One region of the Peribacillus sp. SIMBA_075 genome, then DNA from elsewhere that is predicted to be linked to it. Evidence: riboswitches for the same ligand, from Rfam matches in the RefSeq annotation. Region 1 holds a riboswitch; each other region holds the start of a gene.

Region 1 (11,935 bases):
TGAAAGCCAAAGGTATAGACGAGCCCTGCTGCTGGCTTCAAAAAGACGAGAACCCTTCATTAAAGATAATTGGAAAAAAAGGATTCCGGTAAGGGCCGCGAAGCATATGTATTGAAGACTTTGCAGGAAAACGGTGATGGAATCCGGAAAACCTGCGTTCACTTTGGAAATTTCTTGATTTGGTAGGACCGTTGAATCTCCAAATTGAAAGGGGATTGTCCCTTCAATGGGATGGCCATCGCTGGAAACCACTCTCCATTTTATGTAGTAAATCCCTTCATCAATAGTGCCTTTCCACTTAGCTTCCAGTACTTTTTCACTTTGTTCCGAGATTGCACTATCTTGAATTTGAATTTTGTCCCCATCTTGGCTGAATACCTCAAGCGAATGGAAAGCTGGTTGTATATTCTCACTGAATTGAATGCTGATCTTTTCAGGAAGTGTATCCATCACTTCATTCGGGCTAGGATTAGAGCTTATTACTGTAGCATGACCAGAAGCCATTGCCGGGTATAAAAGCAAACTGAATAGGCTGACTACCAGCCATAAATAATTCTTCATCTTGGTGTGCCATCATCCTTTCATCAGATTATGTAAGCTTATTATAAAAGGAAAATGTGAAAAAACAGTGAAAATAAATTAGTTATCTAAAGGCAGTTTGAGAGGTTCACTAAAAAAGTGATAACAATAAGGTTAGATTTGCCTAGCTTCCACCATTATAGCCAATAAAACATCGGATGGGAAATATTGGTGGTGATTCCCTTACGTAAAAATCAATAGGCCTGTGGCGCAAACCCGATTAAGAAGTAATTTTTCAAGGATAAAGCAAAGACGGCTATTTCAGTTACAGTTTTAAAGGATCGGGAGCGACGTAGTCCTTGTTTTTCTAAAGGATATGGATGTGGAAAAGGATAAGGATAAGGAAGAGACCGTGGATGATGTCAAAAAAAAGAGGCGGTAATTGAGGCAACGCAAATGGGTACAGCTGGCAAAACAGAGACCGTTACATCCAATAACGCAGGAGGGCAAAGGATACTTAAAGGGGAACCAACCTGATGAGGCTGTGTCATTCTTGAGGGAAATCAAGGATTTCTTTACCTCCCTATTTTAATTTTATCAAGTATAGTTCCGAAACCTGCAAAAAGGACAAGATAAAGGCTTGTCCTCCGATTTATACTTATATGGGCAAAATGATTTGGACCTCGGTTCCATGGTTTAGTTCGCTGTTAAAACGGACCTTCCCCCGGTGCGCTTCAATGATTCGGCAGCTGACTGTCAATCCTAACCCTGTTCCTTTTTCTTTAGAAGAATAGAAAGGTTCACCAAGATGCTTTAACCGTTTTTTTTCTATTCCGCTTCCATTATCTTTGATGGTAATGGAAAGGTTATTGTCCATGCGCTCGAAATCAATCAAAATGTGATCGGCGGATGCCTCCATTGAATTCTTGAGCATGTTAATGAATACTTGTTTTAATTGGTTTGCCTCACATAACAGAAGCGGTATTTCGTTTTTAACAGATATTGATATTTGGGTGGGGTACGAGTCCGCCTCTGGTTTCAACAATGTTTTGACATCATTCATCAGTTCGATGATTTGATGTTTGCTGAATGGAAGTTCCTGTGGTTTTGCCAGAACGAGTAACTCACTTACAATTAGATTGATCCGGTCCAATTCACTTAACATAATCGTGTAGTATTGTTCATAGGGATGGTCGCTCTTTTTAAGCAGCTGGACGAAGCCCTTTAAAGAAGTCAACGGGTTTCGTACTTCGTGGGCTACACTTGCGGCTAGCTCGCCAACTATCGACAATTTTTCGGTTCTTCTCAAGCGTGCTTCAGTTTCTCGAATTTGAGTGACCTCTTTAGCATAAGTGATGATCCCGACCAAATCTTCGCCAACCATCATCGGGACAAACGTACATGAAAGTAAGATGGACTTCCCGTACTTCGTTATGAATTCTATATCTTTCCCTTTTTTGATCCCCTTATGGTTTTCCATGACATATTGGCAAGATGTACGGATTAAATCCGCATCTTCTGCTGAAAATTTCAAATTAATGAATGAGGCACCATGTATTTCTTCTTTTTGAAAGCCTGTTACCGTTTCAAACCTTGGATTTACGGTCGTGATCAATCCGTTTAAATCAAGCATCAGCATCGGATAAGGATTGTGTTCAAACAATGATTTATAGCGTTGTTCACTATCGAATAATTGTTTCTCCGCGACAACCCTTTCAGAAATATCCCTGCCAATGACGACTAAGCCTTTTCGTGAACCATCCTCATGGAACAGAGGAACTTTGATTGTATCAAAGGTCTTGTGATTGCCGTTGGGAAGAGGGATGATTTCCTCACATCTTGTGATTTCCCCTTTTACCCACGTTTCTTCATCGGAACCTTCACAGTATATCAACGCCTCTTTATAAAATTCGGAGTATTCTGCGAGTTCGCTGTCTTTTTTTCCTTTATAGTCTACATGCTCCAATTGAAATAATTGCAGCCCGAAGGCATTGGATTCAAGCCATCGGCCATCACCATCCTTGAAGTTAACGAAATCCACCATTGAATTGATGAGGGTACGCCGACGTTGTTCCGCTTCTTTTAATTGTTTGAATTCTTCCCTTTTAGCTAAGTAAAGGTATAAGATCAAGCCTATAGATAAAAGGAAAAAAATGCCTTCCGCTCTTTGAAGTTGAATGAAGAACTCTTTGTTATGGATATTTGTAGTTAAAAAATAGTCGAACACGACTAGTGTAAGAATCCCGGATAGGATATAAATTGCTAAAATGGAGCGTTTGGACATGGAGATTCTCCCTGATTTTAAGACATTTCAAAGGTAAAATTACATACACATTTTAACAAACTATCGGAAAAAAATATATGCAGAATCCTAAATAAAAAAACAGGGGCCAATGCGGTCACCTGTTTTTTCTGAATAAGGATAGTTTCTTTTTCTTTTTTGCACGCTTATAGATAATGAAAAATAGTAAGAAAAGGAGTGCAAGTGCAGCTAGCGTATATTGGTTCATTTCAACGGATAGGAATCCATATGGGATTAGAGATAGGAAGAAAAAGTATATAAGGTTGCCTAGTGCCGTCGCAAATAAAAAATCCTTGAAAGTGACGGTGCTGACTCCAGCTGCCAAGTTAATTAAACTTGTTGGGATAAGCGGGAAAATCCTGCCGGTAAAAACGTACATGAAACCATGCTCTACAACAGTTTCTTGCCACTTTTTTCCCATCTTCTTTAAAAGAGGTTCCTGAAACCAGTTTCTTGCTGCATAAAAAATAAACCCTGACGCAACAACACTTGTAAACCAACTCCATAGGTAGCCATATATGAATCCGAATATCGTGACATTGATAGTCAGGAGCAATATTAAGGGGATGATTGTAAATGAATTTTGGACAAACATCAATACGAATGTCACAATAAATGTAAGCAATAAGTTTTCCATCAATATGCCAATAACTGAATCCAAGTCACTTTTCCAAATCAAAGTAAATAATTCTGCATTTGAAAAAATAAATAATGCCATTACCAATAGACCGGTTAAAGTCAGGACTTTTTTCAAAGGGTCACCACCATTCTGACTAATAGTTTATCATTTTCAAGTTCATTGGTGAAAACAGAGCTGTCGCATGATGCAGACAGCTCTGTTTACATTATAGTGGGTTAACGACGCGAGGATTCCTTTATAGCCACTTTTCAAACTGAATTCTTTTGTTCATTCCATAAATAATTGGCGCACCAATCAAGAGGACAACGAACTCACCAACAGCCGTGGTCATCCAGCTTAACCAGAATGGTAAGCCAAAGGCAAGGTTCAGTTCAATTGCAATTAAGAACATTGTGAATGTGAAAAAGATAATCGTGGCGAACATTCGTCCTTTAATGCTTTTTATGAACCGAGATACAAAAATGACAAGCAATAAGGCGAGTACGGATTGCCCTACCCCGAAAATCAAATCAAATGGCACCATCGGCGAAAAAAGCAGATTAGATATGAAGACGCCGCCCACGATACCGTAGATATACTTTTTATTGAATACAATCAGATGATTCAACATTTCCGGTACACGAAATTGGAACATCTCAAAAGCAATTGGTTTAAACACCAATGAGACCGCCACATACAAGGCAGCCAATAACCCGTTTATCACGAGTGTACGAACATTCATTTTACTCTCTCCCTAGTTTTTTATCGTGGGATGGTTACGAACCACGTTAAGGCTTTTGCCCGAAGATTAATAGTATCTCATGTAAGCTTGTTTGGTCAATTTGTAAAGAATGGTTGTATTTATAAGGCAGGGGAAGTCCAAAAGGATTTTGATTTATTGTAATGAAGGATGATATTATTTTTGTATGAACTTCAAAGGAGTGAAAATTATATGTGTATCAAGAGTGTCAAAAGCCATTTTAAACAATGGGACCGGGAAGGCGATGTAATGGAGTTCGAAACATCGAGTGCTACGGTGATTGAGGCAGCAGTTACCATCGGCGTTATCCCAGCACGGATCGCTAAGACTCTTTCCTTTAGGGGGGAAGGTGAACATGCTATTTTGGTTGTAGCGGCAGGGGACGCAAAAGTGGATAATAAGAAATTTCGTCAGGTGTTCGGATTCAAGGCACGAATGTTATCACCTGAGGAAGTGCTCGAACAAACAGGCCATGCCATCGGAGGAGTTTGCCCATTCGGACTTGCAAACAATCTAGATGTTTTTCTTGATGTATCAATGAAGCGCTTTGAGTCATTGTTCCCGGCATGCGGCAGTACGAACTCTGCAATAGAACTTACACTCGCTGAATTATTTGAATATTCAGGAGCAAAGGGTTGGGTGGATGTTTGTAAGGCTTGGGAAGGAGAGGGGAATGAGGAAACGGCGGTAGGCAATGCTGTTGATGGCATTTGATTTATGGTGCCAAAAAGATCCAGATGAATGGGATTGAGTCCACATGGGTGGACTTTATTTATTGATGACATGGACATTTTATTATTCAGTTAGCGGTTAAAGCCTTATAAACTTGTTCGAATGCGATTGCTCCAAAACTTTTGAAGAGGCAAACGCTCTTAAAGCGGTTCGTGATTGGTAAAACGTGCAGAAAGTTCATAAGCGGAGGATGAAAGATGTTAATTGGAAGCCATGGGAAAAGCAATAGCAGCTATCTTAGTCTTAAAACTCTTTATGAGGAAAATATCACGGTAAAGAGCATAGCCCAGGAGCTTGAGTTTTGCCATAAAAACGATCTGGCGCTGGATATCCAGAAAGCTCTGGAAAAAAAGAATTTTGATATATTGGCAGTGCAAGATCAAGGAGAAATCATCGGATATATAGATAGGGAAGAACTAGGTGAAGGGAGCGTTTCGGAATATTTAAGAAATTTTTCACCAAGGGAAATGGTTTCGGATTCAACCCCTTTGATCCAGCTTCTCCATATTTTTAAGAATAAAACAAGGGTGTTCGTATTGGAGAATAATTCAATTAAAAAGTTGATCACCCATGCCGACCTTCAAAAGCCTCCAATCAGGATGCTCATATTCGGATATATTACCTTATTGGAAATGAGGATGAGCGATATCATCATGGATAGATTTGGCGATGGCACCTGGCATCCAATGATCAGCGAAGACCGTTTAGAAAAAGCAACCGAATTATATAGGAGGAGAATCGATAAAAATGAAGATATCAATTTAATAGAGTGCCTGCAAATCAGTGATAAATTCGACATCATACATAAGGATAAACAACTGAGGTGTTTCTTCCAAATCCCTTCAAAAAGTAAAGGGAAAAAGGATGCCAATGCCATCCGGAAATTACGTGATAAGATTTCCCATGCTAATGAACTGGGTCTGGACATGTCGTGGATGGAAATCATTGAGGTTGTCGAGTCCTGTGGCCAACTGCTCGAAATCTCTGAATCCTATCAGTATGAAAAATAAGGATCCGGCTATCATGCTGGTTCTTTTTTATCGTTTAGATCCAGACAGAAAAAACTGCCCATATCAGGCAGTTTCCCCGTAAACTTAAAACTCCGGTAGTTGATCCAGGTTATTTTCTTTTATCCCATCGGGCTCACTCCGCAATATGTCACGGCCATATTTATGAAAGACGTCAACATTGGCCAGGTTGCCTGCTTTGGCTTCCGAAAGGGCAGTGGGGTAGTCGAGCTCGCGGCCGGAGTCCGTCTTGATGGCGATAATATTGTCCTCTTCATTTTTCCTTACGGCGATGATTTCTTCTTTTCCAGCTGAATCAAGTTGGTTTGCTTGCGGTGTTCCTTGCTGTTTATAGGATTCATAGGCTTTTTCAAATTGGTCCATGTTTTAGACACCTCCTATTTATAGGGTGAGCTATTTGGTCTGCAATATACAAACCGGATTTCGTCCGATTTGAGCCGTTAATTCGTCCAGAAGTGCCGACTTTTCGGCACTTTTTTTTAGTGAATGCTGTTGTCTTGGCCTTTTGAAGTGGCATGGCACTTGCATCTTGTATGTGTGGTAGTAAAAAAAATATCCACTTAAATTAAGGGAGGAATATGAATCATGAATGTAAAACAAGGGGAAAGCACTTTCAATGCAAAACAACAGATTAGGACAATGAAGGCAGCAGTCGTCAATGAATTCAACCAAGAACTTGAGATTAAAGAAGTACCCATCCCAGACTTGGTTTATGGTGAGATATTAGTGAAAATTAAAGCATGTGGCGTGTGTCATACCGATTTACATGCGGTACATGGCGATTGGCCAGTTAAACCTAAACTTCCGCTTATCCCTGGACATGAGGGTGTAGGCATTATAGAAAAGGTGGCAGAAGGCGTAACTTCCTTGAAAGTAGGTGACCGTGTTGGGATCCCATGGCTTTACTCGGCCTGTGGCGATTGTGAGTATTGTCTGACTGGAAGGGAGACGCTTTGCTTGGATCAACTGAATGCAGGCTATTCCGTGGACGGGGGATATGCGGAATACTGTAAAGCACCTGCCAAATATGTGGTGAAGGTTCCTGAAGGGCTAGACTTTGCGGAAGTTTCACCGATTTTCTGTGCGGGTGTAACGACTTATAAAGCACTTAAAGTATCAGAAGCGAAACCTGGTGATTGGGTAGCGATCTATGGAATTGGCGGATTGGGACATGTTGCCCTTCAATATGCGAAAGCGATGGGCTTTAATGTCATTGCTGTCGATATTCAAGATGATAAGCTTGATCTGGCAACGGAGCTGGGGGCGGATTTCACTGTTAATGGGCTTAAGACTGATCCTGTACAAGCCATAAAGGATAAAGTTGGTGGTGTGCAGGCAGCCATTTCTGTAGCGGTTACGAAAAAGGCATTCGAACAGGCATACAGTTCAGTCAAGAGGGGCGGGACACTGGTCGTAGTTGGACTGCCGAATGATGAACTTCCAATCCCGATTTTTGATACAGTACTAAATGGGGTAACTGTAAAAGGGTCAATCGTAGGCACGAGAAAAGACTTACAGGAAGCTGTTCAATTTGCGGCAGAGGGAAAAGTAAGAACAAATATTGAAACAAGAACACTTGATGAAATCAACGACGTGTTTTCGATGATGGAAAAAGGAGAAATCAACGGGCGCATCGTATTGACTTTAGAATAAGAACAAAAGGAGGATGCCATAGAAAAGGGCATCCTCCTTTTTGGTATTTTTGTCTTATGTCTGGTTCTTCTCATTTAATATATAGCGCAGTTTCCTTATGGATATCTGCAAGCGTTTGGCAGCTTCATTCCGGTTGCCGTATGTTTTTTGCAGCGCCTGCAAGACGAGTTCCTTTCCAATTGTGGATTGAAGCTGTTTGATTTCTGTAAGGATTTCTTCAAGCATCAGTTCATCTTTCTCATTAAAGTCAGCCACCAGCTTTTTTCGCCACTCTTCAAGAAGGTTTTCAGTTGCCTCAGTCTCATTCGGAGGCTCTTTCTTGTTCGGAGTAATCTGGCTGTTAGTTAGTGAGATATCATTGGCGGTTATTTCTGACTTATGGTCTGCGAGAGTCAGCGTCCGCATGACCACATTAGATAGTTCGCGTATGTTGCCTGGCCAGTTGTGTTGCTGTAACTTTTCAATGGCTACATTGGAAAAAGAGATATCTCCCTGACCATTTCTCTCAATCAAATGCCGGACAAGCAGGGGAATATCCTCTTTACGTTTCCTTAAAGGCGGGATTTCTAGAGTCACAACGTTCAGTCGATAAAATAGATCTTCCCGGAATGTTTTTTTGTCAACTGCCTGCTGCAGGTTTTCATTGGAGGCCGCCACTAAACGGGCGTTCGTCCGTAATGTCCCGCTACTACCAACCCGCATGAATTCCCGCGTTTCCAAAACTCGAAGTAATTTGACTTGAATGGCCGGACTTGCATCAGCAATTTCATCAAGGAAAAGCGTCCCGTTCCCCGCAATTTCGAAAAAACCCTTTCTCAGTTGGGTCGCTCCGGTGAAAGCGCCCTTTTCATGACCGAATAATTCGCTTTCAAGCAGGGATTCAGTGATCGCTCCGCAATTGATGCCGATAAAAGGTTCATGGTTTCGGGGGCTGGCTATGTGGATGAAGCGTGAAAGCACTTCTTTCCCGCTTCCGGTTTCTCCTTCGATTAATACATTGACGGATTTTTGGGCAACCTTGAAGGCCGTTTCAATCAAATTCTTCATTAAAGGACTTTCACCGACAATGAGTCCTGAATCCTCGGCAAGCTTATGGATGAAATGCTGGTTCAAAGCTTCATTTTCATTCAATAGGTTGTCAATCTGCCTTTCCAGTACTTCAATATCCACGAAGGGTTTTTCCATGTAATCACTCGCGCCAAGTTTCATGGCATCAACAGCGGTCTTGACGGTGCTGTATCCGGTCATGATCAGTACCTTGCAACGCGGCTGCAGTTGTTTTAGATGCTGCAGGAGGGAAAGTCCATCGCAATCCGGAAGCTTCAAATCTATCATTGCGACATCAAAACGCTGCTGATTCCAGTCGATTTCATGAAACTCCTTCCCGCTATTCACAACTTGTACGAGGTAACCTTTCATCGTAAAAAGGCGGGATAGAAAAGTCCCAACCTCTTTCTCATCGTCTACCACAAGTAAATGAATCACCTTATCATCCCCTTTCCTCTCCTTGTATAGGAAGCCTCAGGAAAAAAGTGCTTCCATGTCCTGGTGTGCTCAAAACGTCGATCTTTCCGCCATGGTCCTTGGCGATGCCAAGGCTTACAGACAGCCCCAAACCTGTACCCTTTTCACGGTCTTTAGTCGTATGAAAGGGATGGAATATGAAGGGCAGGCGTTCTTGTTCAATCCCTGTTCCGTTATCAGTCACCTGAACCACCATGAACTTGTTTTCTGAATAGGTAGCGATCGAAATCGATTTTTCCGATTGCGCAGACTCATCCAATGCGTCCTTGGCATTCAATAGCAAGTTGATGATGATCTGTTCGATCTGCGGCTGGCTGCCCTTTATGAAAGGAAGGTCTTCCTGAAGGCTAAGATGGAGGGAGATTTGCTTCTTCCCAAGTTGGAACTTCAATAGGTTCAGAACCTGGTGAATGGCCTCGTTAATAGAGTAATAGTGGAACCTATACTCATCCTGCCTAGAAAAGGTAAGCAGGCTTTTCACGATTTGCCTGCATCGGTCCCCGCAAATCTTAATGTCGTCCAATAGCATATAATCCGGATTGTCCTGTGGGGTTTTCCGTAATAAAATTTGCGAGTTACCAAGAATGGCCGTTAATGGGCTGTTCAACTCATGGGCAATCCCAGCTGCCATTTCACCAATCGCCCCAAGTTTACCGGCATGTAATAGCTGGACTTCCATCTGTCTTCTTTCTGTGACATTTTTATAATAAGCAATGACCCCATATACTTGGTGCTCCTTATTCTGAATCGGGTAAGCATGCATTTCCAAGATGGTATCATGCTGAAGGAGAATTTCCTGAAATCCTGGCATATTAAATGAAAAGGTATCTTGAATAAGAGATTGGGATGCTTCAATTAAAGGAACCAAGTCGGAAAAGTCCCGGGCAGAATCATTGGATTGATAGACAGATCCTTTGTGATCAAAGACGATAATCATATCTTCAACTGCCTTGAACGTATCCTCCCACTCCTGTTTGGAATGAAGAACTTCCTTATAAAGCTGGGCATTCTCCAAAGTAAGTGCAAGCTGATTGGATAGTTGCTCAAGAAAATCCAGTTCATCTTTATGCCATGTTTTCTTTTTCTTCCTTCCGAAAGTCCAGATTCCGATTTTTTTACTTTTTCCGTACAAAGGGACTAATAGAAGTGTTTCAATTTCAAGGGATATTAGACGTTCTTTTTCTGGGAAGTCCGGTAACCGTGTAACTTCCACCTGAATGGGCTGCTTGTCTTTCAAGACGGACGAGAAATCCTGAAAAGGGTGTAACAGGTTATTGGAATCCATTTCAAGTTCGCAGTGACCATTGGGGCAGATATGAAGCAGGGCAGGTTCTTCCTCATACAATATGATAAAATGACTGTCATCGAATGTAATGAGCTGCTTGAGTTTCGCAATGACATTTCGGAGAATTTCCTGGATGTCGATTTCAATATTCATATTTTTAGTGATGTCATTCATGATTTCAAGCTGCATATTTTTCTTCTTCAACTGATCCACGGTTTTCTTAAGTTCCGTGTAATACGTTTTTTTTGAAGATTTCACACCTGTCATTAAATCTATCAATTCAAGTTTATTCATGCCTTTCACCTCTTAAAGGGCTGTAAGAAGCAGCTGATTAATCTGTTCTAATGACATATCACGAGGATTTGTGATCATGCAGGCATCCTCAAGTGCGGTCATCCCTATGGGTTCTATCATTTCTTTCGTAATGCCGACATCACTTAAACTCTTGGGAGCTCCTATATCCTGGGATAATTCCCTTACGAAGTGAACGGCTGCCATTCCAGCTTGCTGCTCGGTCAATGCCCGCGTATCGATGCCCATGATGTCTGCCATCTCACTGAATCGCCTTGGTGAGGCAATTCGATTAAAATCCATGACATGGGGAAGCAGTATCGCATTGATTTCACCATGCGGAAGAAGGTATTTTCCGCCAATTGCATGTGAAATGGCATGGGCCGCTCCCAAAATGGCATTGGAAAACGCTAGTCCAGCTTGCAGGCTCGCCATCGCCATCGCGTTTTTAGCTTCCTCATTATGCCTGGATGCTACAGAGGGGCGTAAGTGACGGGAAACGATGGACAACGCGTTTTTAGCTTGTACATCGGTCAACGGTGTCGCAGCGATAGAAACGTAGGATTCAATGGCGTGGGTTAAAACATCCATTCCAGTAGCCGCGGTCAAATCCGGTCCCAAGGTGGTTAAGGTACCAGGATCGATTATTGCAATATCGGGGACGAGTGATTTTGAAATGATCGTCATTTTTTTCTCGCGGAATGAATCGACGATCACCGAAAACTGAGAGACCTCTGATCCTGATCCGGCCGTAGTCATAATCATCACCATGGGTGGGAGGGGAGAGTGGACTTTATCAACACCTTCATAATCACTGATGATGCCACCATTCGTAGCTAAAAGGGCTACCCCTTTGGCGACATCCAAAGCACTGCCTCCTCCCAAACCAATGATGGCATCGCATTCTTGGTCATTAAATGCCAAACAGCCGGCTTCAATCTCCGTGTCTTTCGGGTTGGTCGTCATTTCAATGAAGGTAGCAAAGGCAAGACCCACATCTTGGCAGGATTCAATGACTTTATCTAACCAGCCAGCATTGGCAACACCGGAGTCGCTGACTATCAACGCCTTTTTGGCACCCAACCGTAAGCAGGCCTCGCCAGCTTGTTCTATCGAACCTTTTCCAAAAATCACTTCCGGCATCACAAATTTAGTTATCGACATCTTTGCGCCTTCTCCCTATAAAAATTCAATTTCTATTGTATTATTTTCCCGAAAAAGA
Region 2 (8,285 bases), on a different contig from region 1:
CATGATGACTTACTTGGTACAGATGAAGAAGTCATATCCTTGTTAAGCTCCACTGAAGACGATGAAGTGCAAAATCTGTTAAAAAGGATCCATGGTAACGTAAAGGTGAAAGAAGATCAATTGGACTATGATTTACATCGGAAAAATAAAGTGCGCCTGATGGATCCTTCCATCATTCAAGGAACCCAAGTGGTGAGACATCCAGTTTATCCGAAAAAGTGAAGAACATGGGAATTGAAGCCTATGAAAAAGCTTCGAAGGGCATGTATCTAAAGGTGATTTCCGATTGAATTTCGCGTCAAACCAAACAGAAAGGGAAAAACTCACGGAATCCATCCTTGAGTTTTTCCCGGAAACATTACCCGTAAATTTATATAGACTATCGACGACTTGTAAGCCGCTTTCTTTTAACTTGATATTCGAGTGGTGGCATTTTATCGATATTCGAACATCATTAAATCGTAAAGGCTTAACAGGTACAACATAGTTAAATATTGTCAGTTTTATTGTTCTGGCAGGCGGCATGCCCAACTGCCGGTTTTGGAGATCTTTTTTCAGCTGAACCAGCACCTTAAAAAATTAATGACGCTCTCAAATTAGTAACGCCATTTTCTAAATAACCCTTTAAACAGGTTAAAGTATACACCCACCCCTCTTTTTGTCCTATCATTTTTTTTATTATGTCAGGGTCGTCTTCCTTCAAACCTGATTCGTTTACTTCAATAATTGAACTTGTATTATTCAGCTCTTTTAATGTAATTGTAACGACCGTTTCTTGGGCGTTGCCTCCCCACGAATACACGATTTTCCTATTTTCCTCGACTTCTAATACATGTATAACCACTTCAGCATCGTATTCGTTATATCTCAATGTAAGCGTCCTGCCTTGCTCCCATCTTTCAGAACTCGATGAGAACCAGAAATTTCCGATTTTTTCAGGGGTTACTATGGCTTCAAACACCTCATTAGTTGGCTTGCCTATTTTAAATTTCGTAGTTATTTGAGTATCCATACTATATCAGCTCACTTTCGATATGTTTAAATAAGTTCCCACTAACACCTAATTAACCCGATCTACATATATTGGCGGCAAGGTCCGTCCAGTTTCAAGCAAGCTCTTCAGGTTACATAGAATAGCTGGCCATCCATTATTTATGCCCTTAAAGGTATTGTCACCATATACGAAATCGGTCTCCAGTAGCTCTTCATGCGTAAGTGTTAACTTTACAGTAGAATCATCCATTGGCTGCAGTTGAAAAGTGACCCGAGCAGGATCCTCGCGGGGTGTTTCGTCTCCTATCGTGTTCCATGTAAAAGAGAGCAGTTGCAGCGGCTCACACTTAAGTACATTTCCATGATCAGTGATTCGTCCATCTTCCAGCAAATATGTAACGGTTGCGCCTTCTTGAAAGGATGACTTGATTTGACATCCAAAGTGATATTTTTTTGTGAATTCGCCACTCGTTAGGGCTTCCCAAAGCTTCTCTGGTGTGGTTGCGATATAAATAGGATAGACAAACGTTGGTTTTTTCATTATTCTTTTTCCTCCTCGCGTTTATACTTCTAGGGTTCCTTATCAAGTCCGTGCCGAATAAAAACAATAAGGGTTGCAATATCAAAATCGTATCATAGCTCTATCAATGATTGTCTGCTTTTTATATACAGCCGGTCAAGCAGTTTTCTGCGACAGGAATCGGCAAAAGCCTTAAAATCAGAGGAACATTTGCTAAGTGTTAAGCTTTGGCAAAGCGGATATTGGCTTATCGAGTCTGTAAATGAAATCCGTGGATTCGCACCATTCCCAGTGACCAAAACGAAATCATAAGGCGATTATTGAAAGGATATAAGCTTGAATACATTTTAGGATCAGGCCATATGGAAACTTCTTGATTTCCAACCGTTTTCAAGCTACGATAAATAAGGAAATGATAATCCGCTCCGGCGGAAGAGGTTCTAGCTACCCTCTCAAAAAAACTAAGGGGAACAGTGCTCTTTCTTAGGGTGCTGTTTTTTCTGTATAAGGAGAATGAATTAAATGTTAAGAATTCTATTTTATTTAGTATCCATCGTCACGGCGAATGTGGTTACAGCAGCTTTTGATCCATTACATTTGGGAATGTTCATCATTCCGATGGGTACATTGCTCATCGGAGGAACCTTCATCTTTCGAGATCTGGTCCAGAATAAATTCGGCCGTGCGAAAACCTATATGTGTATCGTCACCGCACTTATTTTATCTGCATGTGTTTCATTTTTATTAGGAGATACGTTATTGATTGTATTTGCTTCCGCATTATCGTTCGTGGTGGCAGAAACAGCGGATACGGAAATTTATACCCGGTTAAAGCTCCCGATGAGTTGGAGGGTATTTTACAGCGGGATCGTTGGAGGGTTTTTCGATTCGGTGATATTTGTCGTGATTGGCCTAAGTCCACTAGGTGCCAATATATTGCCATGGGAAGCCGTACCCGCTGCGATTATCGGCCAAATCATCGTTAAAACAGTCATTCAGTCTATCGGTGCCGTACTGTTGGGACGAATCAACGTAAGACTGGAAAAGCGCGTAGTCTCCGGTTGAATTCTAGGAGGGATGCACCGATGGATGGAACCAAAAAGGAAGAAGATAAATGCTATTGCCTCGAGGCCTTTCGCGAAAAATATGGTCCGCATGTCAAGGGGGAATGTATGAAGCTCTCCTGCGCCAATTATCGGAAACATAAGGGAATAGACAAAAAAGGGCCAAATTAGGTCCTTTTTTTGCGTGACTGGAGTAACCCACGAGTAAACACCGCGAAATCAAGAGTGTAGCATGAATTCACGAGTAAACGTGCGAAACTCACGAGTAAATGTGCGGAATTCACGAGTAAACGTGCAAAACTTACGAGTAAATAGCCGAACCCCACGAGTAAACAGCGCGAAATCAAGAGTGTAGCATGAATTCACGAGTAAACGTGCGAAACTCACGAGTAAATGTGCGAAACTCACGAGTAACCGTGCAAAACTCACGAGTAAATAGCCGAACCCCACGAGTAAACAGCGCGAAATCAAGAGTGTAGCATGAATTCACGAGTAAACGTGCGAAACCCACGAGTAAACAAGCCGAACCCACGAATAAACAGCGCGAAATCAAGAATGTAGCATGAATTCACGAGTAAATGTGCAAAACTCACGAGTAAACGTGCGAAACCCACGAGTAAAAGTGCGAAATTCACGAGTAAATAGTCCAAACTCACGAGTAAATGTGCGAAACTCACGTAAACAAGCCGAACCCACGAATAAACAGCGCGAAACCAGGAGTGTAGCATGAATTCACGAGTAAACGTGCGGAATTCACGAGTAAATGTGCAAAATTCACGAGTAAATAGCCGAACCCACGAATAAACAGCGCGAAATCAAGAGTGTAGCATGAATTGACGAGTAAATGTGCGGAATTCACGAGTAAACGTGCAAAACTCACGTAAACAAGCCGAACCCACGAATAAACAGCGCGAAATCAAGAATGTAGCATGAATTCACGAGTAAATGTGCAAAACTCACGAGTAAACGTGCGAAACCCACGAGTAAATAGCCGAACTCACGAATAAACAGCGCGAAATCAAGAGTGTAGCATGAATTCACGAGTAAACGTGCGAAATTCACGAGTAAACGCGCGAAATTCACGAGTAAACGTGCGGAATTCACGAGTAAATGTGCAAAATTCACGAGTAAATAGCCGAACCCACGAATAAACAGCGCGAAACCAGGAGTGTAGCATGAATTCACGAGTAAATGTGCGAAACTTACGAGTAAACAGTCCAAATTCACGAGTAACCCCATAAAAAAAGGATTCTGGCACCGTCAATAATTGGTGCGGGAATCCTTTTTTTATTAATTAGGCAACAAAATTTCTTCGGGGTTGGCTCCATCAATCTCCACTTTATATAGGTGATACTGTGGATCGCTTTTGCCGAATTTCTTGTCTACCATAAAATAGACATTTTTTGAATCGCTGCTGATGACTGGGCGATCTGTGTATCCTTGAAGATGGGTCAGCTGCTTTTCGGTCTTGGTTTTGAGGTCATAGCTATATAGCTCATAAATATAGGTACTGCCTGATTGCTCATTGGAGATGGACTGGAAAATCATCGTTTTTTCATCAGGGGTAATTGTGAAATCAAAAATGTCGACATCACGTTTAGAATCTGTGACAGTTTCGACACTTGATTTGTCAAATTTCACTTTGAAAATCCGTTGATGCGTTTCAAAAATATCATCAGCCGTTTTAGCATCCGCGTCATCATCGGTTTGATAATAAGCGGCTTCTCCATCAAGGGAGACATTTAGGGAACTAAGACCATATTTCTTAAAAGAGGTTAGTTGGATGGACTCCTTTTTTTCTATATCAAACTCGTAAATATCGAGATCGTGAGGGCGGGGACCCGTGATCGGCGAGTAGTTTTTAAACGTACCGGCTCCGATATAAAAGAGAGAGCGGCCGCTTTTTGTGAAATCGAGTTCTGTGACCAGGAAGTCTGCTTTGAATAATTCACTGATTTTCTGTGATTTCATATCAAAAAGGTGAATGGAACTGGTTGAATCTTCTTCTTGGTTCTTTTTAGCTACGATAAAGGCAAGTATATCCCCTTCGTAGGAATAAGTCGGGTCAAGGATTTGTTCATCGTTGCTCAATTCAAGGACTTTTTCTTCAATGGATAATGCAGGATTATAGAGCTTTAATTGTGGTTTCCCCTTAATGTGTGTGACGTATGCAATTGTTCCTTGGGCGGATACGTCGTATTGATTGGTTAAGCCCTGCTGCTTTTCATTTTCTTCTTTTTTAAAGATCAATCCGGCGATGACAAACAAGACAGTCACAATCGCAAGCGTGATCAGAATGAGATAGATGTGCATCTTTTTCATTTGAAGGACTCCTTAACGGTAGAGTATCATCATCGTAACAATAATGGCTAGAACAAGTAATACCTGTAAAACAGCACATATATTTGAAGCAACAGGAAGCTTTTTTAACAGTTTAATCTGTAGGGTATATAACGAAATCCATAAGACGGTCGGGATGAAAAATAAAAGCATAAACGGCTGGACTTCACTTGAGAAGATTAAAAAAGCATATAAGAAAAATAAGGTAACTGACAAAATCAAGATGCCGAGTGAAATATTGAAAATGTGCAGAAGTTTTGCTTTTTTTAAAGTCTTTCCACTATATCCCGGAAGAACCAAGGCTGTTTTGTAAATGAGGTAAAGAGATAGTAGGAGAATTGCTGCCATAATCAAGCTGAATAAAGGAAATAATGTGAAGTCAAGGGCGGAAGCGATTCCCCATCCATATACATAGACAAGGGCATGGGTCACTAACACGGTGTTGACCATGATTTTCCGGTTGATAGAGACTAGGAGGTTAAGTGTAAGTGAGAGTAAAGTTGCGCTAGTCAGTATCGAAAAAAGAAGCCAGCCGATGTAAGCATCTCCTTTTTGGAATAGTTGCAGCGCATACACCGAAAACGTAAAAAGAATTGAAACGATGGATAAAGTAAGCATAAGTTCTTTTCGGTATGGAAAGATGGCCTGCTGAATTTGACTGCCGATTTCCCATTCGTCGCCAAAAAGGATTAATGCCATTTTCTCGGCTTCTTTTGGGGTCTTCCCCTGCTTTATTAAATCATCCCGGCTCAACTTCAAATGGAGGAGCAGTTCTTCAGACATATCTTCTTTTTCTTCCTTGGTACAATCGGTTTGGTTGACGATTTTTTTTACATACTTTTCAAATGTTGTTTTCATCAGAAATCCTCCGCGCTTTTCCGAACTAAATTTTCAAGGAAGGTAAAGCTGCTGCGTTTCCGTTCAAGTTCGGTTCTGCCGCTGTCCGTGATACGATAATATTTCCTTCGTCCTGACTCAGACTCTTTCCAATACCCTTCTATAAATTCCTTTCTTTCTAAACGCTTAAGAGCCGGATATAGGGTACCTTCACTGATTTCGTATTGCCCCTCGCTCATTTGCTTAAGAATCTTCGTCATTTCATAGCCATACAGCTCTTTTTGTGAAAGAAGTGAAAGCAAAAGGAGGTCAATGCTTCCCTTCATCAATTCTTTATCCAAATAATCACCTTCTTTTATCATTTGCTTTTAGTGTAATACGATGTACATCGTATTACAAGGTGCATTTTACTTTTCTTTAAAAAAATGGTTAAATGACGATTGCTAAATAAAATCAATCATAGTAAAATGTGCTTCGGAACGGATGAGTTGTAAAGAGTGTGGTAAGGATAATAAATACATGATTTATCTGTTTGAATGAAAATACGGAATAGGATAGAAGAAATCCCACTCAAGGGGTATTAATTGATTTTTTTTTGAAAATCATTTAGATTCTATTTATCAACAAGAGCAGAAAGAAGGTCCTAGATAGATGAAAGTGAAAGCACCTGAGTCATTCACATACAGAGGTGGAAAAAGAGCTGTTCTTTTACTTCACGGGTTTACCGGAAGTACAGGAGACATGAAGAAATTAGGGAAATACCTGAATGATCGCGACTATACTTGCCACGGACCCCTTTATAGTGGGCATGGCGTATCAGCCGAGGAACTTGCTAAAACAAGTCCAAAGCAATGGTGGAAAGATGTAGTGGAAGGTTATCAATTCCTTAAAGATGAAGGCTACGAGGAAATTGCTGTTGCAGGAATTTCTTTAGGAGGATTGTTCTCATTAAAAGTAGGAATTGAACTTCCTGTAACAGGGGTAGTTGCAATGTGTGCACCGACACAAGGGAAAAGTAGCGATCGACAAAAAAAACGCTTGCTCAATTATGCACAGGCCTATAAGAAGTTTGAAGGCAAAGATGCAGACCAAATTGCTGCCGAAGTGAAGCTGTTAGAAGAAGACCCTATGACTTCGCTGAATGATATGGTGAATATAATAAATGAGACTGGTGAAGATTTAGATTTAATCACATCACCAACTCTTGTTTTACAAGGGCGTTTGGATGATCCCGACTATACGAACAGTGCTACAGCGATTTTCAATGAAGTCGATACGCAGCATAAACACTTGATATGGTATGAAAACTCTGGCCATATAATCACATTAGGTAAAGAACGTGAGCAGGTTTATGAGGATGTGTACAAGTTCTTAAATACTCTGCATTGGTCGGAGTAATAAGAGAGTTTTCTTGAAGGTCATGAATGTGATATGATCCCCTTTAAGTTTGAAAGTGTAAAGCCGACATTTATATGTAGGTTTTACACTTTCTTCTTGAGGGGATTTTATTTTGTCTGCAAAAAGAAATAACTCAAATTTTCACCGGGATTTATTTTAAGCGAGAAAAAAGTATTTATATTCTTTCGCAGTGCTAAGAGCTTCAAGTAGTTATTTGTAAAAAAAGACCTTTATGTTATCGTTATTATCAATGGTTGCTAATAAAATATCTTTCACGTCGGCATTATAAGTCATTTTGAGACTTTTTTTCAGCCATACTTCGTCTTTACCGTCTTGATTTAATTCTTTAAAATCAATCTTCCCCTCTTTAATAATCGTTTTAGGTAAAGTGAAGGCTTTAGTTGCTATATGCATATCTGCTGGAGTTAGCGCTTTATATTGAGGATCTAAAAACAATGAAATAGTACCATCAGGTTCCCATAGTGCGAGTGATACTTTCTCAATATCGACAATTTTTTCTTTTCTTAATTCAGATAGTAAAAAATCGATGGAGATTCGAGCCCTTGCTAAGCTTTTGTAAACGATTTGCCCATTTTCGATAAGGGTAAAGGGTGAGGGGTCAAAGAACCTTCGGAGTTTGCCCCACTTAAGACTTGTGAACACATTAATGATATATAAAATGACTAATACACAGGTCGTTATCATTGAACCCTTCAAACCTGAATGTGCATCAGACAAAGGGTGGGCAAGAATGTTCCCAATAATTAATGCCATGATAAAATCAATTAATCTTAACTGAGAAATGGCTCGTTGCCCCATCAATTTAACCGAAAAAAGTAAAACGATGAAGGATGTAATGGCTCTCAACATCCACTGAACTGTAGTAAGAGTTTCCTGGCTAAAAATAAAATCCACCAAAATCCACGTCCTTATAAAGGAAATATACTATTTAGTATGAAGCATTGAATCAAGGATTATCACAGGTGGGAAGTTTTTTTTAAAACGGCATGACTCTAAAGGGTAATATGGCGAATTTATTCGAGCTATAACAACACCGCTATAAAGCAGGTGTTTTTTATTGTTGATGGGTGGGTGGGATATACTACTTCATAAGTATTACCCAACACTGGCCC
Region 3 (11,935 bases), on a different contig from region 1:
CAATATCGAGAAACCAATCCTGCCATCTGCTCCCTTGTGTTTCGACACCTATTTTCATTTTATTTTCATGTAGGATCGCTACCAGGCTGTTTAAGTTTTTCAGCAGTGCCGGGTTTCCGCCTGATATCGTCACGAAGGAAAAACCGGCACCCCCAATCCGCTTCAGCTCATCCCATATTTCCTCGGCAGTCATTTGGACGGTATCTTCCTTACCGGTTCCATCCCAAGTAAATGCGGAATCACACCAGGCACATGAATAATCGCAGCCAGCCGTCCGAACGAACATGGTTTTTTGGCCAATGACCATTCCCTCACCTTGGATGGTCGGTCCGAAGATTTCCATAACCGGGAGTTTACTCACTTTCCATCCACTCCCGTCTGGCTTCGGCATAGCTTGTCGGCGTTTCGTATAGTCGAACGAATTCGACCCTAGCACCCTCATATTCCTTTAATGAAAGGGCTTCGGCCATTTTTTCATAAATCCAGACAACCATATTTTCAGCCGTAGTGTTCATGAGCGGCAAGGTTTCATTCAAATAACGATGATCAAGGTGGATTTCAATTTCATTTTTCCATATATCCTTGATGTCCCCGAAATCTATCATCAAACCGCGTGAATCCGTATACCCGCTCAATCCGAAAATGACCTTATACGTATGGCCATGCAAGTTCTTGCATTTTCCTTCATAGTCATGTAGATGGTGTGCTGCGTCAAAGGTAAATTCCTTACTGACCATGACCCTTTTAGTTGTATATTTCAATTGGCTGCGCTGAATATCTTGATCTATTTTTTGGAGTTTATCTACTATAGTAAAACCGTACATCACGAAAGCACCTTCCGTCTGCTTACATAGTCATCCAATCCTTTTTTCCGCAACTTACATGCCGGACAATCTCCACAGCCGTCTGATATGATTCCGTTATAGCAAGTCAGGGTCTTTTCGCGGACAAAGTCGAACGCGCCAAGCTGATCGGCAAGTTCCCATGTTTCCTCTTTATTAAGCCACATAAGCGGCGTATCAATCACGAATGACTGGTCCATCGACAAGTTCAAGGTCACATTCAACGATTTAATGAATACATCCCGGCAGTCCGGATATCCGCTGAAATCCGTTTCACAGACACCGGTGACAATATGTTTAGCGCCAAGCTGACTGGCCAACACTCCGGCAAACGATAGGAACAGTAAATTCCGCCCTGGTACGAACGTCGACGGCAATTCCCCGTCTTCCCCGTCCTCCACTGCAATGTCACTTCTCGTCAAAGCATTCGGTGCCAGTTGGTTCAGCAGCGACATGTCAAGGATATGATGGTTCACGCCCAATTCCTTGGCAATCTCTTGAGCGCATTCGATTTCCAAGCTGTGCCGCTGATTATAATCAAACGTCACCGCTTCCACTTCCTCATATCTCTCCATCGCCCAGAACAGGCACGTCGTACTGTCCTGACCTCCGCTAAACACAACCACTGCCTTTTCTTTCTTCTTCATTTCTATAAAACTCCTTTTTACGGAAAAAAACAGCACCCTAAGAAAAGAGCACTGTTTCTCCTTAGTTTTTTTGAGAGGGTAGCTAGAACCTCTTCCGCCATAACGCGGAATATTATATTTTTCCAAGTCAATAGTAACTTGAAAACGAGAAGAAATCAAGATGTTTGGATTATGGAAAATCACACCTAACGGAAAACTTGGTTATCTTCTCATCTGCTTAAATAACCCATTATTTATCCGATAAAAAAAGAGGGAATAAAATATCGATAAAGGGGTTCATTAATTTGAAAAGTATTAAAGGAAAGATATTGGCAGCATTTTCACTCATCATATCTTTGTGTATCATCTTAGGAGCATTTAATATTTATAGCAGCAATAAGTCACTTGTACATTCCAAAGATATCATTAGCCAAAAATTGCCGATTCTAATTGATGAAGAACAACTACTCAATAATGTTGCACAAAGAAGCGCACTCGCAAGAGGCTATATTCTATATGGCGACGAAAGTAATAAAGAGAAGTTCTTAAAATATACCGAAGAAAGCAAAGTCATTCAGGAGGATCTATTAGCCTAAAGTGATTCTGAAAAAACGAAGGAATTGATTGAGAAAAGCGTGGATTGGAGAACGATTATTATAGACCGCGTATTTACACAATATGATCAAGGAAATGAAGAACGTGCTATAGAAATACTAAAGGATGAAGTTGCACCAATAAGCAATGAATTGATGGATGGGTTTAGAGAGCTGGCTTCCGAACGCGAAAAAACGATTGTCGATTTAGGTGAAACCGTCATCGCAAGCGGGAAATCGGTTAAGTCTACAAGTATCATCATATCCATTGCGGCAGTCCTTATCGGCCTTGTGCTTGCACTTGTGACTGCAAACCTCATTACCACCCCCCTCCTTAAAGTCAGGGACAGGATGAAAATGGTTGCTGACGGAAAACTGAATCATGAGCCCCTGGAGCAAAAGTCAAATGATGAAATGGGTGAATTAACGGTATCCGCCAACCAAATGCAGAAAAACCTTCGTGATACGATCGAAAAAATGCTGGTTGTATCCGAATCCGTTTCCAACCAAAGCGAGGATCTGACTCAATCGGCAAATGAAGTGCAACAGGGCAGCAAACAGATTGCGGCTACCATGTACGAACTTTCGGAAGGCTTGGACTCACAAGCCAACCGGGCAGCTGAAATGGTCCGCATGATGGATGATTTCACCGGCAAGATCGAGCAGGCCCATCTTGAAGGAATGGAAGTATCGCAAAGTTCGACCGAGATCCTATCCTTGACCAAGGAGGGCACCACTTTAATGCGCAGTTCGGTCCAACAAATGCAAATGATTGACGGAATTGTCAAAAATGCCGTCGGGCAAGTGAAAAGGCTCGATTCTCAATCACAGGAAATCTCACAGCTTGTGCAGGTCATCAAAGATATATCCAATCAAACCAACCTATTGGCGCTGAATGCAGCCATAGAAGCTGCACGCGCTGGTGAACATGGCAAGGGCTTCGCCGTCGTCGCAGCTGAAGTGCGGAAACTCGCTGAAGGGGTCACACAATCCGTTGGGGATATCACCGATATTGTCACCGCTATTCAAACAGATTCAAAAACGGTCGTCCACTCCCTGGAAGATAGTTATACACAGGTGGATGAAGGCACGAAACAGATTACGCTCACCGGCCAAACCTTTGAAACAATCAATCACTCTGTCGGGAATATGGGAATGAAAATACAGCATATTACAGCTGAATTGAACTATATCTCCAAAAATAGTAAAGAAATCAATCAGGCCATCGAAGATATCGCAGCCGTAACTGAAGAGTCCGCGGCAGGAATCGAACAAGTTTCTGCCTCCGCTCAACAATCCAGCTCTTCGATGGATGAAGTCACGAATCATGCCTGTGAACTCGCATCTTCCGCTGAACTGCTAACCGAACAGGTCAAGAAATTCCAATTATGATACTAGAAAATTTCCCGTCACTTGAACGCGGGAAATTTTCTTTTTCTCCCCTTCATTGTTTCGTTTTCGTGTATTTGGGGTATAAAAGACTATACGCATTAATCATCATGAAAAGTTAATAATCATAAAAAGAAAAATCTATCAAAAGGGTTGGAAGTGAATATTTTCTTTTGTTTTCAGAATATTTAGTGTATAATGAATTTATTAGGAATATTCTTACTGAAATACTTCTCACTCCCAATACCCACTTACTGGAAATCACCAGTACAAGAACTCACTTGATCCAGCATTTCATTTCAACCCAATGCACGGGCCCTTATACTCAGTAAGGTTCATTGCACGCTTTCTTGCAAACCAAACAATTCACAACTTTTTTCACACAAAAAGCATAATTTTCACTCCAAAATTGTAAAAAAAGGTTAAATTTCACCAACAATGTGTTACTATTAAACCAAGACCTTTTAACCCCATAAGGAGGAATTCATATGAAACGTTTTTTCAAATTCATGGCAGATTTTAACGAAAGAAAAGCACTAGATCGGAAAAACAACAAATTCTTTCGCAAAGAATACGAAAATTATATGAAGATGAATTCTGAAAATCAAGGTAGGAGGAGATTAGCTCCTAGACTTTATGTGATTGAAGGCGGTAAAAAAGGCCCCAACATTGAAATTTCTGACAGAAAAAAATCCAGTTAACCTGATTCCTTCAAAAAATAAGCTACTAATGTTGTAGTTTATACCCTACAAACGTCGCATTCTCCATGATAAACGGAGATTCATTACCCAAATCATTCTTTTAAAATATAAAAGCCGAAAGCTCAGATATACTTCTGAGCTTTTTTTATTTTTCTTTTTTCTATTAACACTATATTAATAGAAGTAACTAGGTATTTTTTAAATAAATTGGATTAACCTTAGTTTATTTCATGTTTTAGGTAAAAGTCACAATATAGGCCCACGGGTATTTTTCTAGAAAAATACCCAAAACTTACAAAAAAAGAGATGTGTTCTTTTACTCATCTTTGGTCATATTCATAAAAGTCCGACTACATGTGTCTATAGATGCACCATCTTACATTGAATGACAAATACGTAAATATTGTAACGTTTAGGTCAAATTAATGGGTATAAACAATCAATAAATTGTAATAAACCTCACTTTTAATAACAATTCATTATCCAAATACAGATATTAAGAATCGGGTTCAAATGCCTATAAAACTATTTTAATTGTATTCATAATGGCCATTTATTAAACTTTCCATATTTTAGTGTAAATAAATCAAGGTTTTACTCGACTTTCTCCATATCTTTGGACTCATAAAACATTTTATTCCATTAGATACTATTACACTCCTATATACATTTTTTGCAAAAAGCTGACAACTGTTATATTACGATAGAATAATTGGCTCTTGCCTATTAAGTTTAAAATCATGTAGTGTGTATTCAGTAAATCAAATATTTAAAAAAAGAGAGGTTAAAAAATGGCACCAATATTTATTTGTGCGATCTTTTTACTTGGCTATGGCATCTTCGAACAAAGACGCCATCAGAAGCGTCTCGATTCCATTCCGGTACGTGTGAATGTAAACGGTATTCGAGGCAAATCGACTGTAACACGTCTAATAACAGGTGTGATCCAGGAAGCTAAGTACAAAACAGTAGGTAAAACAACCGGAACATCAGCTAGAATGATCTACTGGTTTACCGACAAAGAAAAACCGATTAAACGCCGCCCAGAGGGACCGAACATTGGAGAACAACGGCGTGTAGTTAAAGAAGTAGCAGATTTAGGAACGGAAGCACTTGTTTGTGAATGTATGGCCGTACAGCCTGACTATCAATTAATCTTCCAAAATAAAATGATCCAAGCAAACATTGGGGTCATCGTGAATGTATTAGAAGACCATATGGATGTCATGGGACCGACAATGGATGAGGTTGCAGAAGCCTTTACAGCTACAATCCCTTATAATGGTCACTTGATTACCATTGAAAGTGAATATTTGGACTTCTTCAAGAAAATTGCCAAAGAACGCAACTCAAAAGTGATCGTTGCAGATAATTCAAGAATCTCTGAAGACTTCTTGCGCGAATTCGATTATATGGTATTTCCGGATAACGCATCACTGGCTTTGGCTGTTGCAGAAGCTTTAGGCATTGATGAAAAAACAGCTTTTCGCGGCATGTTAAATGCGCATCCAGATCCAGGGGCCATGCGGATCACCAGATTTGGAGATCCAGTCAAGCCAACTTTCTTTGTCAATGGCTTTGCTGCAAACGACGCGGCATCGACGCTGAACATCTGGGATCGTGTCAAAACGTTCGGATACAGCTCAGAACCTCCTATCGTCATCATGAACTGCCGTGCTGACCGTGTGGACCGTACAGAGCAGTTTGCAAGAGATGTATTGCCTTACATTAAATCTGAAATCGTCATTGCCATTGGTGAAACTACATCACCAATAACAAAGGTATTCGAGCAAGGTAATTTGGATACAAAAGAATATTGGGATTTGGAAAACTGGTCAACTGAAGAAATCGTGGCCCGTCTCCGCCCATTGATGAAAAATCGCATCGTCTACGGTGTCGGGAATATTCACGGCGCAGCGGAACCATTAATTGAAGCATTCATGAAATCTAAAACAAAGCAGAAAGCAAGTTAAGTAGGAGGAACCTTAATGTTTGGATCGGATTTATATGTAGCACTAGTACTGGGAGTAACGCTTAGCCTTATATTTTCAGAAAAAACGGGTGTCGTACCCGCAGGACTTATTGTGCCAGGTTATTTGGCATTAGTATTTGATCAATGGGAAATCATGCTGGTCATCTTGGTCATTAGTGTAGTAACTTATTTAATCGTCACTCACGGCCTTTCAAGATGGGTGATTTTATATGGAAGAAGAAAATTCGCAGCCATGATGGTGACCGGGATTTGCCTGAAACTCCTATTGGACATGGTCTACCCCGTCATGCCATTTGAAATATTCGAGTTTCGGGGAATCGGTATAATCGTACCCGGATTGATAGCGAATACCATTCAAAGACAAGGAATGCCATTGACACTTGGCAGCACGCTTTTATTATCCGGCTTAACTTTCGGTTTAATGAACGTGTACTACCTATTCTGAGGTGCAAAAAATGAAACGGACTTTAAATGCAAAAGAAAAAACACTTATCTTTATTAAACGTACGAAGAAACAGAATCTTAAATACACTGGAATCATACTACCTATATTACTAATCGCTTTAGTCATTACCACTTGGATGGGACGGGCTGAAGAAGTGAAAACACCTGCTTCAAAAACTGATCAACCATTGACGATGACAATGGTCGGTGATGTGATGATGGGACGTTATGTTGAAGAAGTGACGGAAAAGCACGGGTATGATTACCTCTTCCGTTATATGAAACCCTATTTTGCCGCTTCAGACTATGTCAGTGGGAATTATGAACATCCCGTTTTAAAAGAAGAGGCATCCAACTACAAGGAAGCAGACACGGCCATCAGGTTAAACTCCAATAATAGTGGTGTGAAAGCCGTTAAAGATGCTGGCTTCTCTGTGATGAATTTGGCCAATAACCATATGATGGACTTCGAAGAACGAGGACTGCTTGACACGATTGATGAATTCAAAACTGCAGATATGAACTATGTCGGTGTTGGATCGAACACTGCCGAAGCTAAAAATAGCATCGACTATGCGGATGTTAATGGCGTCCGTGTCGCAACACTTGGCTTTACAGATGTTTATGGTAAGGATGCCGTGCCAAAAAGTAATAAAGCCGGGATATTGAACACCAACCCTGATTTATTATTTGAAATGATTGAAAAAGCAAAGGATGCCAAGCAAGGCAACGCAGACTTGGTTGTGGTGAATGTTCACTGGGGAATAGAGTATTCAACATCTACAACCGCTCGTCAAACAGAATTGGCTAAAGCAATAATCGATGCGGGAGCTGATATCATCATCGGCCATCACCCCCATGTGCTTCAATCGTTTGATGTTTATAAAGATGGAGTCATTTTCTATAGCTTAGGAAACTTCATATTCGATCAAGGCTGGACACGCACGAAGGATTCAGCAATGGTTCAATACCATTTAGCGAAAGACGGAAAAGCTACGGTCGATGTCGTTCCACTGCAAATTGAAGAAGCAACACCAAGGCCAGCTACCTCTTCAATCGACAAATCACGTGTTTACCGTCAGTTGACGAAGGAAACAAGTGAAAAAGCCCAATGGTCGAAAAAAGAGGATCACATCGAGATTACATTGGATCACAAGAAAGTAATCGACCATAAAGTTCAACGTGAGCAAGAAGAAAAGGCAGCGAAAGAAAAGAAAGCTGCACAAGAAGAAAAAGCAGCAAAAGAAAAGAAAGCTGCACAAGAGAAACAAGAAGTAAAAGCTACACCACAGAACATACAACCCATTCAGTAAGGAACGATTGGATACTATGTGAAAAGTGAAACAACTTGGAAGCTCAACGAACAGGGGGAATAATCGATGATTAATCGTATGACGGGAAAAGTATTCATTTCCCTTTGCATGCTCATATATTTAGCTGGATGTTCGAAGACACCCCCTATTTCTGACACGAATGATCCGATAAAGAGTAAAACGGAACAATCATATGGGGTCAGTTCTTCAAACCCAATCGCAATAGATGTCGGGATGGAAATATTGGATAACGGCGGAACAGCGGCGGATGCCGCAATTGCGGTATCCTATGTATTAGGTGTAGTCGAACCTTTTGGATCTGGCGTGGGTGGCGGCGGCGGTATGCTGATTACCCCTGGATCCGGAGACCCCAATTTTATCGATTATCGTGAATCCTCTCCGGAAGATCCAAGTTCAAGACACAATGCGGGGATTCCTGGCTTAGTGGCCGGCATGCAGGTTATAAGCGATAAGTACGGGAGCGTACCAATGGCAGATCTTCTTCAGCCGGCGATAGATTTGGCTGAAGGAGGTTTTAAAGTGGACGCAACGTTATCATCACGCTTAGAAGCAGCTCAGCCAAGGGTCTATTCCGATAACACTTCACTTTTTTATCCTGATGGTGATGCCATTGAACCAGGCAAAACCCTCATCCAAAAAAGACTTGCTAAAACATTGAAGAAGATTCAACAGGAAGGTCCTGATGGTTTTTATAAAGGGAAAATTGCACGGGATATTAAAAGAAAAACAGACATCGACTTGATGGATTTAAAGCGCTATGAGGTGAAAGAACGTACCCCGGTCCAAGGAACATTTGCCGGTTATGACGTTTATACAGCCCCTCCTCCCTTTTCCGGGATTACAGTTCTTGAAATGTTAAAGCTCGCCGAGGAAACCAACCTGGGCGAGTCTTCAAGCAAATCAGATTATATGAAAATCCTGGGTGGCATCACAAATACCGCTTATCAAGATCGATCAGCACATACTGGTGATGGAATAAGTCACTCTAAGGCTGAACAATTGCTCTCCCCCATTCACTTGAATAATCTTAAAAATAAGATCAATAGTGGAAGTTGGAAAAATGAGGAATCGTTTGGTTCCGAAGAACATGAAAGCACGACACATTTTGTGATCATGGACAAATATGGCACTGTCGTTTCCACAACAAATACACTCAGTAACTTTTTCGGATCTGGTGACTATACGAATGGCTTTTTCCTTAACGATCAATTGAAAAATTTCCGGGCCGGCCTGAATTCTCAAGAGGCATATAAACGGTCAAGAACTTTCACCGCACCAACCATTCTTAAGAAACCAGGGAAGGAATCGATTGGGATCGGCTCACCCGGCGGTGATAGGATTCCTCAAGTATTGATGCAGGTCCTTTATTCATATACAGAGAATGAAGGCTCATTTCAGGATATCATCGACCGTAATCGGTTCGTCTTTGATAGAAAGAAAATTTATACGGAATCCAGGCTTTCGAATGAAATAATATCCGACTTAGAAAATTCAGGATACGAAGTCATTCAGAAGATTTCACCCATGTATTATGGCGGGGTTCAAGTACTCGTTAAAAACGAGAAAGACGGACGACTATCCGGAGCTGGAGATAAAAGAAGACATGGAAGCTGGAAAGCGCGGCAATAAAAATGCTTATCCAGCTTCTCCTTTCAAATACCATATGAACTTTAGTAATGCATAAGGGGACTTAGAATATGAATATCGTAAAAAAAATAACAAGCTGGGTTATACCTGTAGTTCTTATAGCAGCCCTGCTTGTGACCAGTAATATGTTCAAACGCACGGAAACTTTAACACCCGATGAGCAAAAGAAAATAGAACAATATACGACTATCGAAAAATAAAAAAAAAGCTGGGGCATCCCCGCTTTTTTTTTATTTTTGCTTTCAACGGGTATAGAATATAAATAGGCTACAGATACGGGAGGATAACCATGAAAAGCTATACTGATTTTGCTGAACTGCAGCAAAATGAACACGAATACCTCGATTACCGCATCATCGTTCATCATAGGATACCTGATATTGCAGTCTTAGCCATACATGGCGGGAATATCGAACCAGGCACTAGCGAGATTGCTGCCGCCCTTGGAGAAAGGCTTTGTGCAAGCACATATCTATTCGAAGGTCTTAAACCAAGAGGAAACCAGGTACTTCATATAACATCCAAGTTATTCAATGAACCGATCGGCGTTTCAATGGCAGCGAACGCACAGACCATCCTTTCCATCCATGGCCACTACGACGTTCATAACGCGCTGGTGTACATTGGAGGACGGAATGAACCCTATAAGAACTTGATTCAACATTCACTCAATGAAGCTGGATTTCAAACTGAAGACGCACCGCAGCACCTTTCAGGCATGAATGGAAACAACATTACCAACACATCCAAAACGGGTGCAGGCGTGCAATTGGAGCTTTCGACGAAGCTTAGAAAAAGCTTATTCAAAGGTAATGACTTTACCAGTAAAAACAGGGTAAAGCCCTTGGATCTTTTTAATCGGTTCGTTCGTGCCCTTGAAAAAGCGACTCTGGAATATAAACAGGTTGAATGATCTTCCCTATCGTCTTTTTTAAAAGAGGCTACCAGCAACACTCAAGCAGGCTTCCTATTCTTCTTAGTTCATAAGGCCTTTAACTTGACCGAAACTTTCGAACTTCTCGGCAAAATAAGCTGATGAAAGGTTGGAAATATGAACGCCTGCGTTTTCCGTTGTATGGAGAAAACGGCCATCCCCTAGGTAAATGCCTACATGGGTTACACCCAGCCTTGTACCTGTGTCCCTAAAAAATACTAAATCCCCTGCCTTTGGTTCTTCGATTTTGGGCAGCAATGAGTAGTAGTCCGCTGCGGAACCTCGTTTTACTGAAAGGCCCTGCTCTTTCATGACCCAATAGATGAAGCCGCTGCAATCCATTCCGATCATCGGATCCTCCTCCCCAAAAACAAAGGTGAATCCGCGTAGGGTGTATCCATACTTAATTACATCATATGCTTTATCATATGCAGCTTCTTGGTTTACATAAAACGGATACAACGGGTTGCTGTATAGTTGTAGATACTGTCCTTGCATCAACTCATCAGTCGGTAAAGCGTTACGATTTTTAATCGTATTCACGGAAATGCCATAATTTTCCGAAATACTTTTAAGCGTTTCACCATTTCGGACGATATGTTCTCCTTTAGGAGTGTATGTTTTATACTCAATTTGGTATTTTGCAAAATAATTTTCTGTGCTGGATCTAACCTGAACCGTTTCTGCACCATATCCAGAATTGACAAATTGGTTTTCGCCAAGATAAATACCTGCAGTCACAACCTTTAAGCTGTCTTTTTCCAGGAAGAATATAATATCTCCAGTTTTCGGAGTGGTGGTATCCATCCCTTGTTTATAAAAGCCATCTACTGTTAAACGGTCGATCGGCACACTTTGCTGGGAAAGCACCCAATGAATCAGTCCGCTGGAATCAAACCCTTTTTCAGGCGTCTCTTCTCCTGCTGTCTTTTTAAACCCTACAAAGGTTTTCGCATAGTTCGCAATTTGTTTTCCTCTCTCCGACCATTGATAAATGGAAGGAGTATAAGCAGTTTGAATGATCGTCAACTTTTGGCCCACATATAACTGATCATCCGGTAAACCATTCGTTTTCATTAATTGTTCCTTCGATATATCATAAGTCTTGGCAATCGATTTCACCGTTTCATTAGAAATTACAGTATGCACATGATCTGCCGCCTCGACCTTTAAACCAGGTAAAAAAGTGAAACTAACCATGAATACCAATAAAATTACCATATAGCTTAATTTTCCTTTAAACATTTTAACCCTTCCTTTATCTGCTTAAATATTTTAAAATTCACTATTTTCCAAAAACAAAGCAACATTTTCGAATCTTTAGACCTACTTTCAACCAATATGAATATACCTTTATACTCATCGCAATAGTATTATCGGTGAACGACATAAAGCTTTTAGCCTATTTTTTTCGCGAAAAATAATCATTTTT

What was found. Region 1 has a riboswitch for preQ1 ahead of SB775_RS09595 (QueT transporter family protein). Riboswitches for the same ligand answer to the same signal wherever they lie in the genome.
Region 2: linked by a shared signal. The riboswitch ahead of SB775_RS22920 (VUT family protein) and the one ahead of SB775_RS09595 (QueT transporter family protein) in region 1 are both predicted to bind preQ1.
Region 3: linked by a shared signal. The riboswitch ahead of queC (7-cyano-7-deazaguanine synthase QueC) and the one ahead of SB775_RS09595 (QueT transporter family protein) in region 1 are both predicted to bind preQ1.

The regions. Positions count from the first base shown of each region.
Region 1 covers NZ_JAWRYN010000009.1:45,131-57,065, forward strand. The annotation lists gene SB775_RS09580 (copper resistance protein CopC) at 1-561, opposite strand, end outside; gene SB775_RS09585 (PAS domain S-box protein) at 1,178-2,803, opposite strand; gene SB775_RS09590 (TVP38/TMEM64 family protein) at 2,919-3,575, opposite strand; gene SB775_RS09595 (QueT transporter family protein) at 3,697-4,182, opposite strand; PreQ1 riboswitch class I at 4,189-4,233, opposite strand; gene SB775_RS09600 (YbaK/EbsC family protein) at 4,393-4,914, shown strand; gene SB775_RS09605 (hypothetical protein) at 5,130-5,942, shown strand; gene SB775_RS09610 (DUF3892 domain-containing protein) at 6,027-6,323, opposite strand; gene adhP (alcohol dehydrogenase AdhP) at 6,600-7,613, shown strand; gene SB775_RS09620 (sigma-54-dependent transcriptional regulator) at 7,668-9,098, opposite strand; gene SB775_RS09625 (sensor histidine kinase) at 9,103-10,716, opposite strand; gene SB775_RS09630 (iron-containing alcohol dehydrogenase) at 10,729-11,877, opposite strand.
Region 2 covers NZ_JAWRYN010000046.1:9,113-17,397, reverse strand. The annotation lists partial or broken gene SB775_RS22935 (HD domain-containing protein) at 1-290, shown strand, start outside; gene SB775_RS22930 (SRPBCC family protein) at 572-1,012, opposite strand; gene SB775_RS22925 (SRPBCC family protein) at 1,061-1,534, opposite strand; PreQ1 riboswitch class I at 1,942-1,984, shown strand; gene SB775_RS22920 (VUT family protein) at 2,036-2,578, shown strand; gene SB775_RS22915 (hypothetical protein) at 2,599-2,748, shown strand; gene SB775_RS22910 (hypothetical protein) at 2,797-3,048, opposite strand; gene SB775_RS22905 (hypothetical protein) at 3,045-3,254, opposite strand; gene SB775_RS22900 (hypothetical protein) at 3,251-3,457, opposite strand; gene SB775_RS22895 (hypothetical protein) at 3,454-3,804, opposite strand; gene SB775_RS22890 (TolB family protein) at 3,868-4,899, opposite strand; gene SB775_RS22885 (permease prefix domain 1-containing protein) at 4,912-5,775, opposite strand; gene SB775_RS22880 (PadR family transcriptional regulator) at 5,775-6,095, opposite strand; gene SB775_RS22875 (alpha/beta hydrolase) at 6,406-7,152, shown strand; gene SB775_RS22870 (DUF421 domain-containing protein) at 7,363-8,067, opposite strand.
Region 3 covers NZ_JAWRYN010000046.1:20,042-31,976, forward strand. The annotation lists gene queE (7-carboxy-7-deazaguanine synthase QueE) at 1-361, opposite strand, end outside; gene queD (6-carboxytetrahydropterin synthase QueD) at 354-824, opposite strand; gene queC (7-cyano-7-deazaguanine synthase QueC) at 824-1,489, opposite strand; PreQ1 riboswitch class I at 1,545-1,587, opposite strand; gene SB775_RS22970 (CHASE3 domain-containing protein) at 1,774-2,064, shown strand; gene SB775_RS22975 (methyl-accepting chemotaxis protein) at 2,089-3,453, shown strand; gene SB775_RS22980 (hypothetical protein) at 3,939-4,151, shown strand; gene pgsB (poly-gamma-glutamate synthase PgsB) at 4,943-6,124, shown strand; gene pgsC (poly-gamma-glutamate biosynthesis protein PgsC) at 6,140-6,589, shown strand; gene SB775_RS22995 (CapA family protein) at 6,600-7,901, shown strand; gene SB775_RS23000 (gamma-glutamyltransferase family protein) at 7,968-9,551, shown strand; gene SB775_RS23005 (CapE family protein) at 9,620-9,769, shown strand; gene SB775_RS23010 (poly-gamma-glutamate hydrolase family protein) at 9,859-10,482, shown strand; gene SB775_RS23015 (C40 family peptidase) at 10,546-11,748, opposite strand.